DNA from 2 places in the Sporosarcina beigongshangi genome. Region 1 is predicted to be linked to the other one. Evidence: riboswitches for the same ligand, from Rfam matches in the RefSeq annotation. Region 1 holds a riboswitch; the other holds the start of a gene.
The links. Region 1 has a riboswitch for lysine ahead of R2B77_RS01660 (aspartate kinase). Riboswitches for the same ligand answer to the same signal wherever they lie in the genome.
Positions count from the first base shown of each region.

Region 2: linked by a shared signal. The riboswitch ahead of dapA (4-hydroxy-tetrahydrodipicolinate synthase) and the one ahead of R2B77_RS01660 (aspartate kinase) in region 1 are both predicted to bind lysine.

Region 1 is NZ_JAWLIR010000002.1:223,393-231,115, reverse strand. It holds gene R2B77_RS01675 (DUF438 domain-containing protein) at 1-882, shown strand, start outside; gene trxA (thioredoxin) at 970-1,284, shown strand; gene uvrC (excinuclease ABC subunit UvrC) at 1,359-3,152, shown strand; lysine riboswitch at 3,200-3,378, shown strand; gene R2B77_RS01660 (aspartate kinase) at 3,471-4,697, shown strand; gene R2B77_RS01655 (YslB family protein) at 4,734-5,150, opposite strand; gene R2B77_RS01650 (succinate dehydrogenase cytochrome b558 subunit) at 5,376-5,984, shown strand; gene sdhA (succinate dehydrogenase flavoprotein subunit) at 6,167-7,723, shown strand, end outside.
Region 2 is NZ_JAWLIR010000006.1:29,131-36,853, reverse strand. It holds gene R2B77_RS04565 (ring-cleaving dioxygenase) at 1-675, opposite strand, end outside; gene R2B77_RS04560 (NADPH-dependent FMN reductase) at 829-1,425, opposite strand; gene R2B77_RS04555 (ring-cleaving dioxygenase) at 1,443-2,426, opposite strand; gene R2B77_RS04550 (GntR family transcriptional regulator) at 2,786-3,505, shown strand; gene R2B77_RS04545 (DUF7916 family protein) at 3,532-4,449, shown strand; lysine riboswitch at 4,560-4,737, shown strand; gene dapA (4-hydroxy-tetrahydrodipicolinate synthase) at 4,997-5,881, shown strand; gene R2B77_RS04535 (ABC transporter permease) at 6,090-6,875, opposite strand; gene R2B77_RS04530 (ABC transporter ATP-binding protein) at 6,891-7,723, opposite strand, start outside.

The sequences.
Region 1 (7,723 bases):
ATTCAGAAGACAGATAGAACAGATGAATTACAGCATCAACTAGTTCGATTAGGCGAATTTCATAACCATTATCATCGGAAGGAAAAGCTCTTCTTTCCGATAATGGAACGATATGGTCACTATTCACCCATAAGAACAGTGTGGATGATGGATGATCAAATTCGTGTCTTGTATCAGGCTGTAAAAAAACAAAGTATTCAACTGTCCGATGAGAATTTTACACGCTTTCGAAAAAGATATGATGCATTCGAAAAGAAGTTTAAGGAAATGATTTTTCAAGAAGAAGCAATTATTTTGCCAATTCTTCGATCTATATTTAGTGAAGATGACTGGTTAGCGATTGCAAATGAAAGTGATGCATTCGGCTATTCAATCATCGAAGCGCCTAAGGGAAAATGGAAGCTGAAATCTGAAGATGTAGACAAAGTCGTAAGTAATACATCAACAACTCAAAATCTAATTTTGGGTGGTGGTGGTTATTTAACGATAGAAGAAGCCCAACTCATTTTTAACAATTTGCCATTGGAAATAACATTTGTTGATAAAAATGATCTATTTAAATACTTCAACAAAATAACAGAAGCATCGGAAATGTTGTTAGTGCGAACCCCAATTTCTATTGGGCGTAGTGTAGCAAATTGTCATCCTCCTAAAAGTCTAAAAAAGGTCATGACGCTAATTCGCGATCTTAAAACAGGAAAACGAACTTCTGAAAGTATGTGGTTTAAAAAGAACAATCAATACATTTATCTTACTTATAAAGCAATACGTAACGAGGAAGGGGAATTTTTAGGTGTTTTGGAATATGTCCAAGATATTCAACCTTTCCTCGAATTGCCCAGTAAAGTAAAAACAGGACTTAGTAAATTAAAAAATTCATGACATTGCAACAAGCAAAGCATATATTTAGCCCGCGCAATAACTGCATGATATACTACGAGCATAGTTAATAAAGGAGGAAATGTTATTATGGCAATTATTAATGCGACGGATCAAAACTTTGCGGAGAATATTAAAGAAGGACTTGTCCTTGTTGACTTTTGGGCACCTTGGTGTGGACCTTGTAAAATGATCGCTCCTGTTCTTGAAGAATTAGATGGCGACTTTGAAGGCAAAGCACAAATTGTAAAAGTAGACGTAGATGACAATCAAGGAACAGCAAGTAACTACGGTGTTATGTCTATCCCAACGCTTATCCTATTTAAAGATGGCGAGATTGTAGACAAAGTGGTTGGTTTCAAACCGAAAGAAGCACTTGCAGAACTAATCGAAAAACACGCGTAATCAAATTTAACTTAATTCAATAGAATAACCGGGTCCTTCATTGGTACCCGGTTTTTTTTAGGTAGGTGACGGATATGAATGAATTGATTGAACAGAAATTGGCGATTTTACCCGAGTTGCCGGGCTGTTATTTTATGAAGGATCGGCAAGGAACCGTTATATATGTTGGGAAAGCGAAAGTATTAAAAAATCGGGTGCGTAGCTATTTCACGGGCAGTCATGATGGGAAAACACAGCGGCTCGTAGGTGAAATTGAGGATTTTGAGTATATGGTCACCTCATCCAATATTGAGGCACTTGTGCTTGAATTGAATCTTATTAAACAGTACGACCCGAAATACAATATTATGTTGAAAGACGATAAAACCTATCCCTACTTGAAAATTACAACCGAGCGCCATCCTAAATTAATCATTACGCGGCAAGTGAAGAAGGATAAAGGGAAATATTTTGGCCCGTATCCGAATGCTTATGCAGCAGGGGAGACGAAAAAGTTATTAGACCGACTGTATCCGTACCGAAAATGTCAGACGATGCCAGATCGTGTGTGCTTGTACTATCATATCGGTCAATGTCTAGCCCCATGCGTCAATGAAGTTGATCAGGAGATTTATAAGGAAATGGTGGACGACATTAGTCGTTTCCTAAATGGCGGCTATAAAAGTGTCAAGAAGGAATTGACCGAAAAAATGTCCTCCGCTGCGGAAAATTTGGAGTTTGAGCGTGCGAAAGAGTATCGGGATCAAATTACAAATATTGAAGCAGTTATGGAAAAACAAGCGATGACAATGAATGATTTTACGGATCGTGATATTTTTGGTTATGCAATTGAAAATGGCTGGATGTGTGTTCAGGTATTTTTTGTACGGCAGGGGAAATTGATTGAAAGGGATGTGTCGCTGTTTCCGCTTTACCAAGACCCTGAAGACGAGCTACTGACATTCATCGGACAATTTTATGGGAAGTCCGAGCATTTGCTACCAAAGGAAATCTTATTATCTCAAGGGGTTGACAGTGAATTGGTTCGTCAGCTTCTGAACGTCAATGTATTTATTCCGCAACGAGGGAAAAAGAAATCATTGGTGGATCTTGCTATTAAAAATGCGGAAATGTCATTGAAGGATAAGTTTCAGCTGATGGAAAGGCAAGAACAGCGAACGATTGGTGCGTGCGAGGAACTGGGTGAGGCGATGAATATAACGATACCGCTTCGCATCGAGGCTTTTGATAACTCCCATACGTACGGGGCTGATCCTGTTTCTGCGATGGTGTCATTTGTCGATGGCAAACCGAATCGCAAGGATTATCGCAAATATGTAACGAAAACAGCTGCTGCGCATGATGATTATGGTGCAATGCGAGAGGTTGTGAGAAGGCGTTATAGCCGTGTGCTGACGGACGACTTACCGTTACCTGATTTAGTCGTCATTGACGGTGGGAAGGGGCATATGGAGGCGGCACGAGAGATTATTGAGGACGAGCTAGGACTTTCCATTCCTATTGCGGGACTGGCGAAAGATGATAAACACCAGACGGCGCAATTGTTGTATGGCAATCCCATTGATATGATTCCGTTAAAAAGAACAAGTGAAGCCTTTTATTTATTGCAGCGGATACAAGATGAGGTGCACCGTTTTGCCATTACATTCCACAGACAACGGCGTGAAACGAATTCATTAACATCTGCGCTTGACGGGTTACCGGGTGTGGGGCCGAAACGTAAGCAACAGTTGTTGAAACATTTTGAGTCGGTGAAAAAGATTCGTGAAGCCTCTGTAGAAGCTTTGCAGCAAGCGGGCTTGCCTGGGGCAGTTGCTAAGGGAGTTGAGGCGTATTTTCGTCAAGAGGCATTGCGAGAGAAAGAGTAATATGATAAAGTAAATGCACTGAATTTTTCACTTACAATTATATATGAAGTGAGGATAGAGGCGCGAATGCTAATAGTACATTTCCGGAGAGCGACAGCTCGGTGAAGGAAATTGAAAGGGGTATTCGCCGAAGCGGACAAATCGACTGTCACGATTGTTTGGCTGGATTTCCATTGAAGAAATGGGAGTCTGTCAGGTATTGACTACCTGGAGAGCTATCCGTACGGAGCATCTCTTTAATGATGTCTCCAATCGGACCCGGCTCTCAACTTATTGAGGGCCGTTTTTGCATACAGGAGAAAGACGGAGGAATGGATAATGGAACGAATCGTAATGAAATTCGGGGGGACTTCAGTCGCGAACCCGGAAAGAATCGCACGTGCGGCGCAGCTTGTAGTAAGGGAAGTGAATAGTGGCAAACAAGTTGCGGTCATCGTTTCGGCAATGGGGAAAACGACAGATGAGCTACTATCGCTTGCGAAAGAAGTGAACTCGGCGGCAGGTCGACGTGAGCTCGATATGCTTTTGGCAACGGGCGAACAAGTGACGGCATCCCTACTTGCAATGGCGATTTCTGGAGAAGGTGTGGAGGCACATTCTTATACAGGATGGCAGGCAGGTGTCCTGACGGAGTCGGTTCATGGCAATGCGCGCATTGAACAGGTACAAGCAGATAGAGTGAGTGCTGCCCTAACTTCGGGAACCGTCGCGGTCATTACAGGCTTCCAGGGAGCTGATATGCATGGTGAATTAACGACGCTTGGTCGCGGAGGTTCCGATACAAGTGCAGTTGCTATCGCTATTGCACTGGGGGCTTCTATTTGTGATATTTACACGGATGTCGAAGGGGTATTTACGACAGATCCAAGACTCATTAAACAAGCTCAAAAGCTTGAGGAAATATCCTATGATGAAATGCTGGAGATTGCGAATTTGGGGGCGGGTGTACTTCATCCACGAGCAGTTGAATTTGCGAAAAACCATCAAATGCCTTTGCGTGTTAGACCGGCTCATATAGAGGGGGAAGGAACGATTATCAAGGAGGAAATTGATTTGGAAAATAATTTAGTTGTGCGGGGCATCGCCTTTGAGCGAGATATCGTTCGGATAACAGTGATGTACAACGTCCCATACAATGGCTCACTTGCCAATATATTCACAGCTCTTGCGGAGCACCATGTCAACGTTGATATTATTGTTCAGACGATTAGAGAGGATGTCCAACCATCTGTGTCATTCTCTATCAAAAAAGAGGATTTTGCCGAAGTGATTAATGTATTAGAATCCAATAAAGAAGCACTCGGTTATAGTCGTGCCGATTTTGAAGTAGGTCTAGCGAAGGTGTCGATTGTTGGCAGTGGAATGGTGTCTAACCCAGGTGTCGCGGCAAGTCTATTTGAGACTTTACGCCAAGTAGACATTCCGATAAAAATGGTCAGTACATCGGAAATTAAAGTGTCTGTCGTAATTCCAGAGCCTGAGATGGAGAAGGCTGTAGCAGCCCTTCATGAACAATTTGGATTAGATGCAGTAAAAGGAAAATGAAAAAAAGAGATGTAGCCACCACGGCTACATCTCTTTTTAAACGCCAATTTTAGTTTTGGTATCCCATTTCACTTGGAATGTAACGCGTCCTTTTTTGGGTTGCGCTTCTCCGTAGCATTCAGTCAAAAGTCCGTTCAATTTCTGATACTGTTCTGCAAGAAAGCCTGCTTCTAGTTGAAAAGATCTGTCTTGGATATTTATCTCATCGCCCATAATCATTGTGAAAAAGGCCTCATCTTTTTGCATTTTTTCGAGGGAAAGAATTCCCCATCCTGCCTCTTGAAAGAACATTGGAAGCTCTTCAACGCTAAAAACAGGAAATTTCCTTGCGACTTCTTTTCCTGCCCAATAAAGAATATCACCTTGGTGAGTACCTAAAATACTAGGTAAGACATGGTCGCGTAAAAGGTCATAGCCGAAATGAGTCGGCGAAAGATTTGTATTATTTTCCAATCGTCTATGCAATCCTTTCGGATGAAAATAAGTGAAATACTTTTAATATAGAAGTAATATGTTCGTAACAAAAAACCACATCATCTTGACCTCTTTAAAACAGAGGAGTACAATGGACATGTTCTAATATTGTACCACGAAGAGGGGAACCGTCAATGATTGCTTCGTGTCTAAACGATGACAACACTGATTTGGTAACCTCAGTAATAAGGGAGGGTAAAAGACTTGTCGAGAGAATCAGATTTTTACTTGCGCCGTCTTCATTCATTGCTCGGAATTATTCCGGTTGGACTTTTTGTTGCCCAACACTTGGTCATTAACCACTTTGCAACACGCGGCGAGGAAGCATTCAACACTGCATCTAACTTCATGGGGAGCTTACCATTCGTTCTATTTTTAGAATGGTTCATCATCTACATCCCACTTATGTTCCATGCGTTTTACGGCCTGTACATAGCTTTCACAGCAAAAAATAACGTACAACGCTACGGGACTTTCCGTAACTGGATGTTCATGCTACAACGCGTTACGGGTGTATTCCTTGTAATCTTTATCGCATGGCACGTCTATGAAACAAGAATTCAGAAAGCATTGGGTGCTGAGGTAGACTTCAATATGATGGCTAACATCTTAGACAACCCATTCATGTTGGCATTCTACATCGCGGGTGTTATCGCGGCGACGTTCCACTTGGCGAACGGTCTTTGGTCATTCCTAGTGACTTGGGGGCTGGCACAATCACCACGTTCACAAACAATCGTCACATACGTTACAATCGTAGTATTCCTAGTGTTGGCTACAATTGGCGTTCAAGCACTACTTGCATTTGTTTAACTTGAATTAGCAGAAGTTCTTGCTAATTCAAGTTAAGCCTCCGGCGGATGTCACAAATTTTGAAGGGAGTTAATTGCGCAAGCGCAATTCAATATTTGGACGCAATTACGCCGAGGCGTAATTGATTTGAAATATGATTGATTGAAAATGAGATCACTGATAATTTGAGGAGTGAAACAATAATGGCAAAAAGCAGATTGATTGTCGTTGGCGGCGGTCTTGCAGGCCTAATGGCAGTCATTAAAGCAGCGGAGGAAGGCACACCGGTTGACCTGTTTTCACTTGTCCCGGTTAAACGTTCCCACTCTGTATGTGCACAAGGCGGCATTAACGGTGCAGTAAACACGAAAGGGGAAGGTGACTCTCCTGATATCCATCTAGATGATACTGTCTATGGCGGTGACTTCCTCGCGAACCAACCACCTGTTAAGGCGATGACGGACGCGGCACCAGGAATCATTCATTTATTAGACCGGATGGGCGTTATGTTCAACCGTACACCTGAAGGATTATTGGACTTCAGACGTTTCGGGGGTACACTTCACCACCGTACTGCATTCGCGGGTGCAACAACAGGACAACAGCTGTTGTACGCACTAGATGAGCAAGTGCGTAGCCATGAAGTGGCTGGTCTTGTAACGAAATATGAACACTGGGAATTCCTTGGTGTTGTTCTAGATGAAGACGGCGTTTGTCGTGGTATTAAAGCGCAAAACCTTAAAACGATGGAAATTAAAGCGTTTAAAGGCGATGCGGTTATTATGGCAACAGGTGGACCTGGAATTATTTTCGGGAAAACAACAAACTCTGTTATCAATACAGGCTCTGCGGCTTCTATCGTTTATCAACAAGGAGCTTACTACTCAAACGGTGAGTTCATCCAAATTCACCCAACAGCAATCCCAGGGGACGATAAACTGCGTCTTATGAGTGAATCTGCACGCGGTGAGGGTGGACGTGTTTGGACATATAAAGATGGTAAGCCTTGGTACTTCCTAGAGGAAAAATATCCAGCTTACGGAAACCTCGTACCACGTGACGTTGCGACACGTGAAATTTTTGACGTCTGTGTCAATCAAAAACTAGGTATCAATGGTGAAAACATGGTGTACTTGGACCTTTCACACAAGGATCCAAAAGAGCTTGATATTAAGCTTGGTGGAATCATCGAAATCTATGAGAAATTCACAGGTGATGACCCGCGTAAACTACCGATGAAAATCTTCCCGGCTGTTCACTATTCAATGGGCGGATTATGGGTTGACTATGATCAAATGACAAACATTCCAGGTCTGTTTGCGGCTGGAGAATGTGATTATTCACAGCACGGTGCAAACCGTCTTGGTGCGAACTCGCTTCTTTCGGCAATTTACGGCGGAATGGTTGCAGGACCAAACGCAGTTCATTACATGAAAGGCTTGAAGCGTACTGCTGAAGAACTTCCATCGACTATTTTCGATGCAGCAGTTGCAGAAGAGCAACAGAAGTGGGATGACACGCTTAAAATGAATGGTACAGAGAACGCTTATGTCCTTCACAAAGAGCTTGGCGAATGGATGACAGATAACGTAACAGTCGTTCGTTATAACGACAAACTGCAACAGACGGACGATAAAATCGTAGAACTTCTTGAGCGCTATGAAAACATCAACATGACAGATACGCAACAATGGTCTAACCAGGGTGCGACATTTACGCGTCAGTTGAAAAACATGTTGTACTTAGCACGTGTTATTACA
Region 2 (7,723 bases), on a different contig from region 1:
ATCATCTTTTGCACGCCATGCAATATGGTGAACAGTCCCGACACCCATTGTGCCACGAACACCCGTGATCATTTTTAAATCTATGATATTACCGATAGCAGCTGGAGCTTGATAGCGTGTATAATCACCTTCCGTTCCAACCAATTCAAGGCCCATTACATTAGTTAGTGTTTCGGCAGTTTCTTCTGGTTTGCTTGAGTACAGTGTTGCACCGCCGAATCCTTTAATGGCAACTTCCGGTGTTACGCCGCCAAATGTCCAGTTGTTTTGTCCACCTTCTGCGCGTGCTACAAGCTCTACATGTAAGCCGTGCGGATCATCAAATTGAATGACTTGTTCTCCAAATCGCTCTGCTTTTTTAAATTCAATACTAAATTTTGTCAAACGGTTTCCCCAAAAATCTAAAGATCCTTCTGGCACAACATACGTTGTTACACCAACTTGTCCGTCCCCAATTTGTCCTTGATAGGCATCTGCCCAAGGGAAGAATGTAATAATTGTTCCTGGCTTGCCTCCCCCATCACCAAAATAGAGATGGTAAGTACCAGGGTCATCGAAGTTCACGGTTTGCTTAACTAAACGTAAACCCAATACTCCCGCATAAAAATCAATATTTTCCTGTGGATGACCGACGATGGCTGTAATATGGTGAATACCTGCTGTTTGCTTTTTCATTATTATTTCCTCCTCTTTTTTTGAATGAACTTCATAAATTCTGAGCAAAACCTTTAATCTATTTAATAGCGTTTTGCTCAGAATTTATTTATTAAAATCACAAAATGTGCGCATACACATTTTGTGATTTGTAGAGATTTACTTACTTTTAGATTATTTACGTACTGTATTCAATGCAGTTGTCCAAGGAATTACTTGGTCTAGCATTTGATTTACTGAATCTGCTTGTACAGCAGCTGGTTTGAAGTCTGTACCATTTTCGAAGTCTGTAAATAATGATAATGCCGGATGTACACGAACATGTGCGACAAGCAATTCACTTAAAATGCCACGTAAATGTTCTGCAGCACGAGCTCCACCTACTGAACCGTATGATACGATACCCGCTGCTTTGTTGTTCCACTCATCACGCAAGTAATCTAATGCGTTTTTAAGTGATGCTGAGATAGAGTGATTATACTCTTGAACGATGAATACGAATCCGTCTTGTTTGGCAATGATTTCTGACCATGCTGCTGCACCTGATGCGTCGCCGCCTGCTTCACCTAACAGTGGTAATTTGTATTCTGCAATATCGATAATCGTGTAGTTTGCATCTCCACGTTTATCTGCTAGTTCTTTTACCCATGCTCCTACTTGTGGACTTACGCGTCCTTCACGTGTTGATCCTAAAATAATACCTATATTTGATTTTGTCATTATTTTTTCCTCCTCTTGTTGTGCTCCAAATAATTTACCGAAAAAGCCCATTTTCCAATTTCACCTCCTTATAAGTACTCTTTTTCAATTTTAAGCGTGCTACGCACTGTGTCGATTGGTCTCACTGTTGCTTCAATTTGCTCCCGTTTTCCTTCAAGGAATGGCGGTAGGGATAGAATTTCACCTACTGTTTCATAAGGCTCATCCCCCATAAATCCAGGACCATCTGTTGCCCATTCAAAAAGGATGCCAGGTGCTACGCGTGCATATAAAGATTCAAAGAAGAAGCGGTCCACATACCCAGAAGTACCGAAACCAGCAGCTTCCATATGTTCAATCCATTCATATAATACTTTCGTATCTTCTACACGGAAAGCCGCGTGATGCACTGTACCGAATCCTTGTCGACCCGCTGGTAAAGTCGTATTGTGCTCGACAATTACTTGCGCACCATTTCCACCTTCACCAACTTCAAATAAATGCTGGGAACCCTCTTGTGCAATCTCGCGCATTAACATTACTTTTTCCAATACTTCCTTCAAATAATCAAATTGTTCGATGCGAATATGAATGGGTCCTAAACCTGTAATCGCAAATTCCAAAGGTACCGGACCATTCTGCCAAGGCGTGCCTGATGCAACACCCTTGTTCAATTCATCAGACACTAACATATATTGTTGGTCATCAAAGTCCACAAATGAAATTGTTTTCTTCCCAAACGTTTCTTCAATACCTGTATTTTTCACTTCGTACTTATCAAAACGTTTCACCCAGTATTCAAGTGCAGCATCCGTCGGGACACGGAAAGCTGTTTTGTAAATCTCATTCGTTCCATGTGTACCTTTTGGAATACCAGGGAAATCAAAAAATGTCATGTCCGTACCAGCAGAGCCTTTATCGTCTGCGAAGAATAAATGATACGTTTGAATATCATCCTGATTGACTGTTTTCTTCACAAGACGCATTCCTAATACATATGTGAAAAATTCATAGTTTTTCTCTGCACTGCTCGTAATCGCTGTTACGTGGTGCATTCCTTTTAAATGGTTCATTCTATTTCCTCCTATTGTTATTTCGAACCAATATACCTTGAATTCTAGATATATTGATTCAAAAAAATTTACTACCCTTATCAAATTTACTCGATTTTATTAATACCTCGAATTCAGTTATCTTGAATTCAAACTAAATTTAACATAGATTTAATCTTACTGTCAACACTTTAGTTTAAAAAGGGTAGTGACAAGTACTTTAAACGTAAATACTTCCCTTATCAACTCGTATGAAATTTCCTACTTCAATCGGGGAATGATATTTTAAGTAGCGCACACCTAGTGGTATAGACAACTATACCACTAGGTGTTAAAATGAAATTTGAGGTTACGTCTTGAGGATGAAGGGAATTTACAGAATGATAAACAAAAACTCGTCCATACCAATTTATTCTCAATTGGAACAAGTAATAAAGGAATTAATCACGAAGCAACTAAATCCCGAAGATCTAATACCCTCCGAGCGCGAATTTGCTGAGAAGTACGAAGTGAGTAGAATGACAGTAAGACAAGCGATTACTAATCTTACAAACGATGGCTACCTGCAACGTAAACGCGGAGTAGGAACCTTTGTTGCATTGAAGAAGCTCGAGCAAAATTTAGATCACTTAACGAGTTTTTCGGAGGATATGCGTTCACGAGGGATGGAACCAGGCACAAAGGTATTAGCATTCAACAAAATTGAAGCAAACGAAGAGATAGCGCAAAAATTAGGGCTAAAAGAAGGATCACCTATTTATGAAATCAAAAGATTGCGCTTAGCCGACCATTTACCAATTGCTTTACAACTATTTTATACGTCAGTGGACCTCGTGCCAGGGTTAACAAAGGAAATTGCAGAACAGTCCATCTATCAATATGTCGAAAGTGAGCTTAACTTGAGTATATTGTCCGCACAACAGGATGTAGAAGCAATGGTTGCCGAGAAGCGTGAAGCAGAAGCTCTTCATATTAAAGTGGGTGATCCCGTACTCTATATTTCCCGAGTAGGTCTTGTTGAAAATGATAGTCCATTAGAGTTTGTACAATCATTTTATCGTGCTGACCGCTATAAATTCAAAGTGAAAGTGACAAGATAAAATACTAATTAAATGGAGGAATTTCTGTGAAAAGATTATTAGATTGTACCGCTTCCGATTTTCAAAAAATGAATGGCCAAGACTTAAAGAAATCGATACGCGCATGTGAAGGAAGAGTGATGTTATCGGAGACGATGACTTCTGTAGCACCATTATATCCAGGTATTACAAATGCTGAACTTGCTGCTTCCTTTGGTGCGGATTTACTATTATTGAATTTATTTGACGTTTTTAACCCTGCCGTTGAAGGATACAAATGCGATGAGAATGAATCAATCATTCAAAAGGTAAAAGAATTAACAGGGCGTCCTATCGGTCTAAATTTAGAACCCGTTGATCTGAACGCTGAACAAATTGAAAAGCTAGATACTGTTTCAAAGGGGCGAACAGCTACCGAAGAAGCATTACGTGAAGCTAAAAAGCTAGGCTTTGATTTTATTTGTTTAACTGGGAATCCCAAAACCGGAGTGACAAACGAGGAAACAGTCGTTGCCATTAAGAAGGCACGGGAGATTTTTGGTGAAGAAGGATTAATCATCGCTGGGAAAATGCATGGCGCTGGTGTCGCAAACGAAACAGGTAGCGGCATTATTTCAGAGGCGACTCTTTCAAGCTTTATCGAAGCAGGCGCTGATGTTATTTTAATGCCTGCCCCGGGAACTGTGCCAGGAATCACAGTCGATACAGCTGAAAAATACGTTCGCTTCGTCCACGCAAAAGGCGCGTTAGCCATGCTCACTATCGGCACAAGTCAAGAAGGAGCAGATGAGGCAACAATTCGTCAAATCGCACTCAATAGTAAAATGGCTGGTGCAGACATTTACCATATCGGCGATACAGGATTTTATGGAATCGCGGTGCCAGAAAACATCATGACCTATTCAATCGTTATCAGAGGCAGACGCCATACGTATGTAAGAATGGCAGCGTCAGTTAGGCGCTAAACGAGGATTTATCATACCGCCCAAACACTCCACTTTACTTTCAACTTGCAATTGTACTGAATACCGTGTAAGGTGGTAATAATTTAATATTACTTATTTCGAAACTTTGAAGTAAGGATAGAGGCGCAAAAACCATTAGTAGACAATCCGAGGATAATGAGATCCTACGAAGATTGTAGAAAGGGGGATTTGCCGAAGTGGAGAGACACTCATTATCTCGAAGCTGGTTCTGCGTTGAATAAGTGCAGGATTGTCATATAGGAAACTATATGGAGGGCTATCTTATGCAAAGAAATAATCCATTATTTCACTGCAACAACGAGCCCTCGTTGTTGCTTTTTTGCGTCTACTGATAAATTGCCCTCCACCCTCTATTTTATTTTTTATTTATCAATTACGCCTTGGCGTAATTGCGTCCGGATTTTTTTCGAGCTCGCTCGAATAGCTTCCTTAAAAATCCGTGACATCCGCCGGAGGCTTTATCTGAATTCAGCAAAGGTTTTCCGCTGAATTCAGATAATAAAAAATGAATAGGATGTGGAGAATGATGAATTTCGGACAAATTGTAACAGCGATGGTAACTCCTTTTAATGAACATGGGGACATTGATTTTGAAGCAACCAAAAATTTGATTGAGTATTTAATCGCCAATGGGTCGGATAGTTTAGTGGTGTCAGGGACGACTGGTGAGTCCCCGACGTTAACGACGGAAGAGAAAATAGCATTATTCAAATTTACAGTGGAGGTTGTCGATGGCAGAGTGCCGGTAATCGCTGGAACGGGCTCGAACAGCACAAGGGAATCGATTGAACTGACGATGTTAGCAGAAGATGTTGGTGTCGATGCGATTATGCTCGTCGCTCCCTACTATAATAAGCCATGCCAAGAAGGATTGTTTCAACACTTCCAAACGATTGCAGCGGCGACTTCTTTACCAATTATGTTATACAATGTGCCGGGACGAACAGTTGTCAACATCGATGTCGACACAGTCATACGCCTCGCAGCAATCACTAATATCGTCGCGATTAAAGAAGCTAGCGGTAATTTGGATGCAATGGCTGAAATCATCGAGCAAACACCAACAGAATTTTCCTTGTATAGCGGCGATGACGGCCTAACTATCCCGGTATTAGCAATTGGTGGAGCTGGCGTTGTTTCTGTCTCCTCCCATGTTGTAGGAAATGAAATGCAAACAATGATTAAAAACTTCAAAATGGGCAATATCAAAGAGGCGGCTGCAGACCACCGTAAATTGTTGCCTATTATGAAAGCCCTTTTTGCCGCCCCAAATCCATCACCAGTAAAAGCGGCATTGAATCTAAAAGGAATCCCCGTCGGCGGCGTCCGTTTGCCGATGATTCCATTGAACGATGAACAGCTCCATTCATTGCAACGTACGTTGTCTAGTTATGATAGTGTGAGTGTTTGATCATCACGGTGACACATTCACCTAAACACTTAGAAAAACACCATGCCCTATTCAATTCAATCAGGATTAAAGTACGACGGATAAAAATGGCAGCAGCTGTAAGGTTCTGAAAGAGGACATCCGTCCGACTCTAAAAAGGCTATCCAAAAGTTTATTACACTTTTGGATAGCCTTTTTCATTGATATGAAAGTAAACACTTGATGTTCATTAAAGAGGCAAGTCCTTGCCCTTAAAAACACGTATACCAATGATATAAATAACAATCCCCACAACCCCAAGTATAGTAAATGGCAACCAATAACTATCTCCACTTAAAATAGCAGCTGTGTCAAACAGTGAATTCAACGATAGATATTTGAATCCCTCCAAACTATCACTTACCTGTGCCATCAGGTGAAATAAGAAGAAGGCAACCGGAATACCCGCACCTAATGCCAGCGAATGTTTAGATAAATTGAAAATACAAGAGAACATGAAAGAAATGCCACTTGTTGCAAACATAAGAAGAAATAAGCCTGCATTCAGCGCTATAAAATCTACCAAATAGGTACCCAAATCTCCTTGAGAAATGTGTATGGCTACCATTCCCGCAAGCGTCACGATTAAAAACATCGTAAAAACAGCTGCAATTAAGTACAATGCCTGTGTTCGTACGACTGCCGTTCTCTTAATTGGCGTCGATAACAAATAGGCCATCGATCCTTTGTCTACTTGGGAGGCAACTAAACTATTTGCAGTCATAATTATAAAAATAAGAGGCAATATAACACCATGAATCGAATAAAACGTTTGTGTCAGCATCCCTAAAAAGCTTGTATCACCTAACAGACTTGCTAACGGCGTATCTTTGACCATATCGGCCATATTTGTTAGCGTAGAAGGTTCGAATACGGCAATCAGCACTGCATTTAAAACACTTAATACGACTGTAAATACAATCCACAGTTTGTAATTAGCCCGCACTGTTTGTTTAAAAATCGTGGCATTCATCATGACAAGCATCCTCTCTTAATATAGGCTTTTGAAGTATTTTTCAAGTGTATACTTGATCTCTGTAATAAATTGAATAGGATATCCTTTTAACACCCGTAAAAATGGATTGATATCCTGGTCATTCACAGTAACCGTGATTTGATACTGATCCTCTCTTTTTTCTATAAAAGTGAAGGGTTCGGATAAAAACCTTTGATAGTCTTGTGAAGTAGAAAAAGCAATTTTATATACCTTATCTGTGTTGTGTTTCACTTCGATTGTTGGTTTAACCGCGATAATCTTCCCTTCTTTAATAAGCGCCACTTTGTCACAAGTATGCTCAACCTCTTCAAACATATGGCTCGACATAAAAATGGTTTTTCCTTTTTTCTTTTCCTCATTTAATAAATTGACAAATTCAACTCTCATTAACGGGTCTAGTCCTGTTGTCGGCTCATCAAGGATTAAGATGTCTGGATCAGCCATGAAAGCTGCTACAATCGCTGTCTTTTGCTTCATCCCTTTAGACATTCGTTTTAAATTTGCTGTCGGATCGAGTTGAAGCTTGTCAATCATTTCATTTGCATAAGACATATCTGTTAATCCGATTAATTCGGCTTGCCATTTTAAGAATTCTGTTCCCGTTTTGGCATCTGGAAAATTAATTTCGCCAGGAATATAACCAATGTATTGCTTTGTTTCTGCAGAATCCCTCCAGCTATCTAACCCATTGATGAAACAATATCCAGCTTGTGGTTGTAGAAACCCCATCATATGACGGATAACTGTTGTTTTACCTGCCCCATTCGTCCCTACAAAGCCAAAAACTTCACCCTTTTCAATCGAAAGGTTAATATCAAATATGCCTC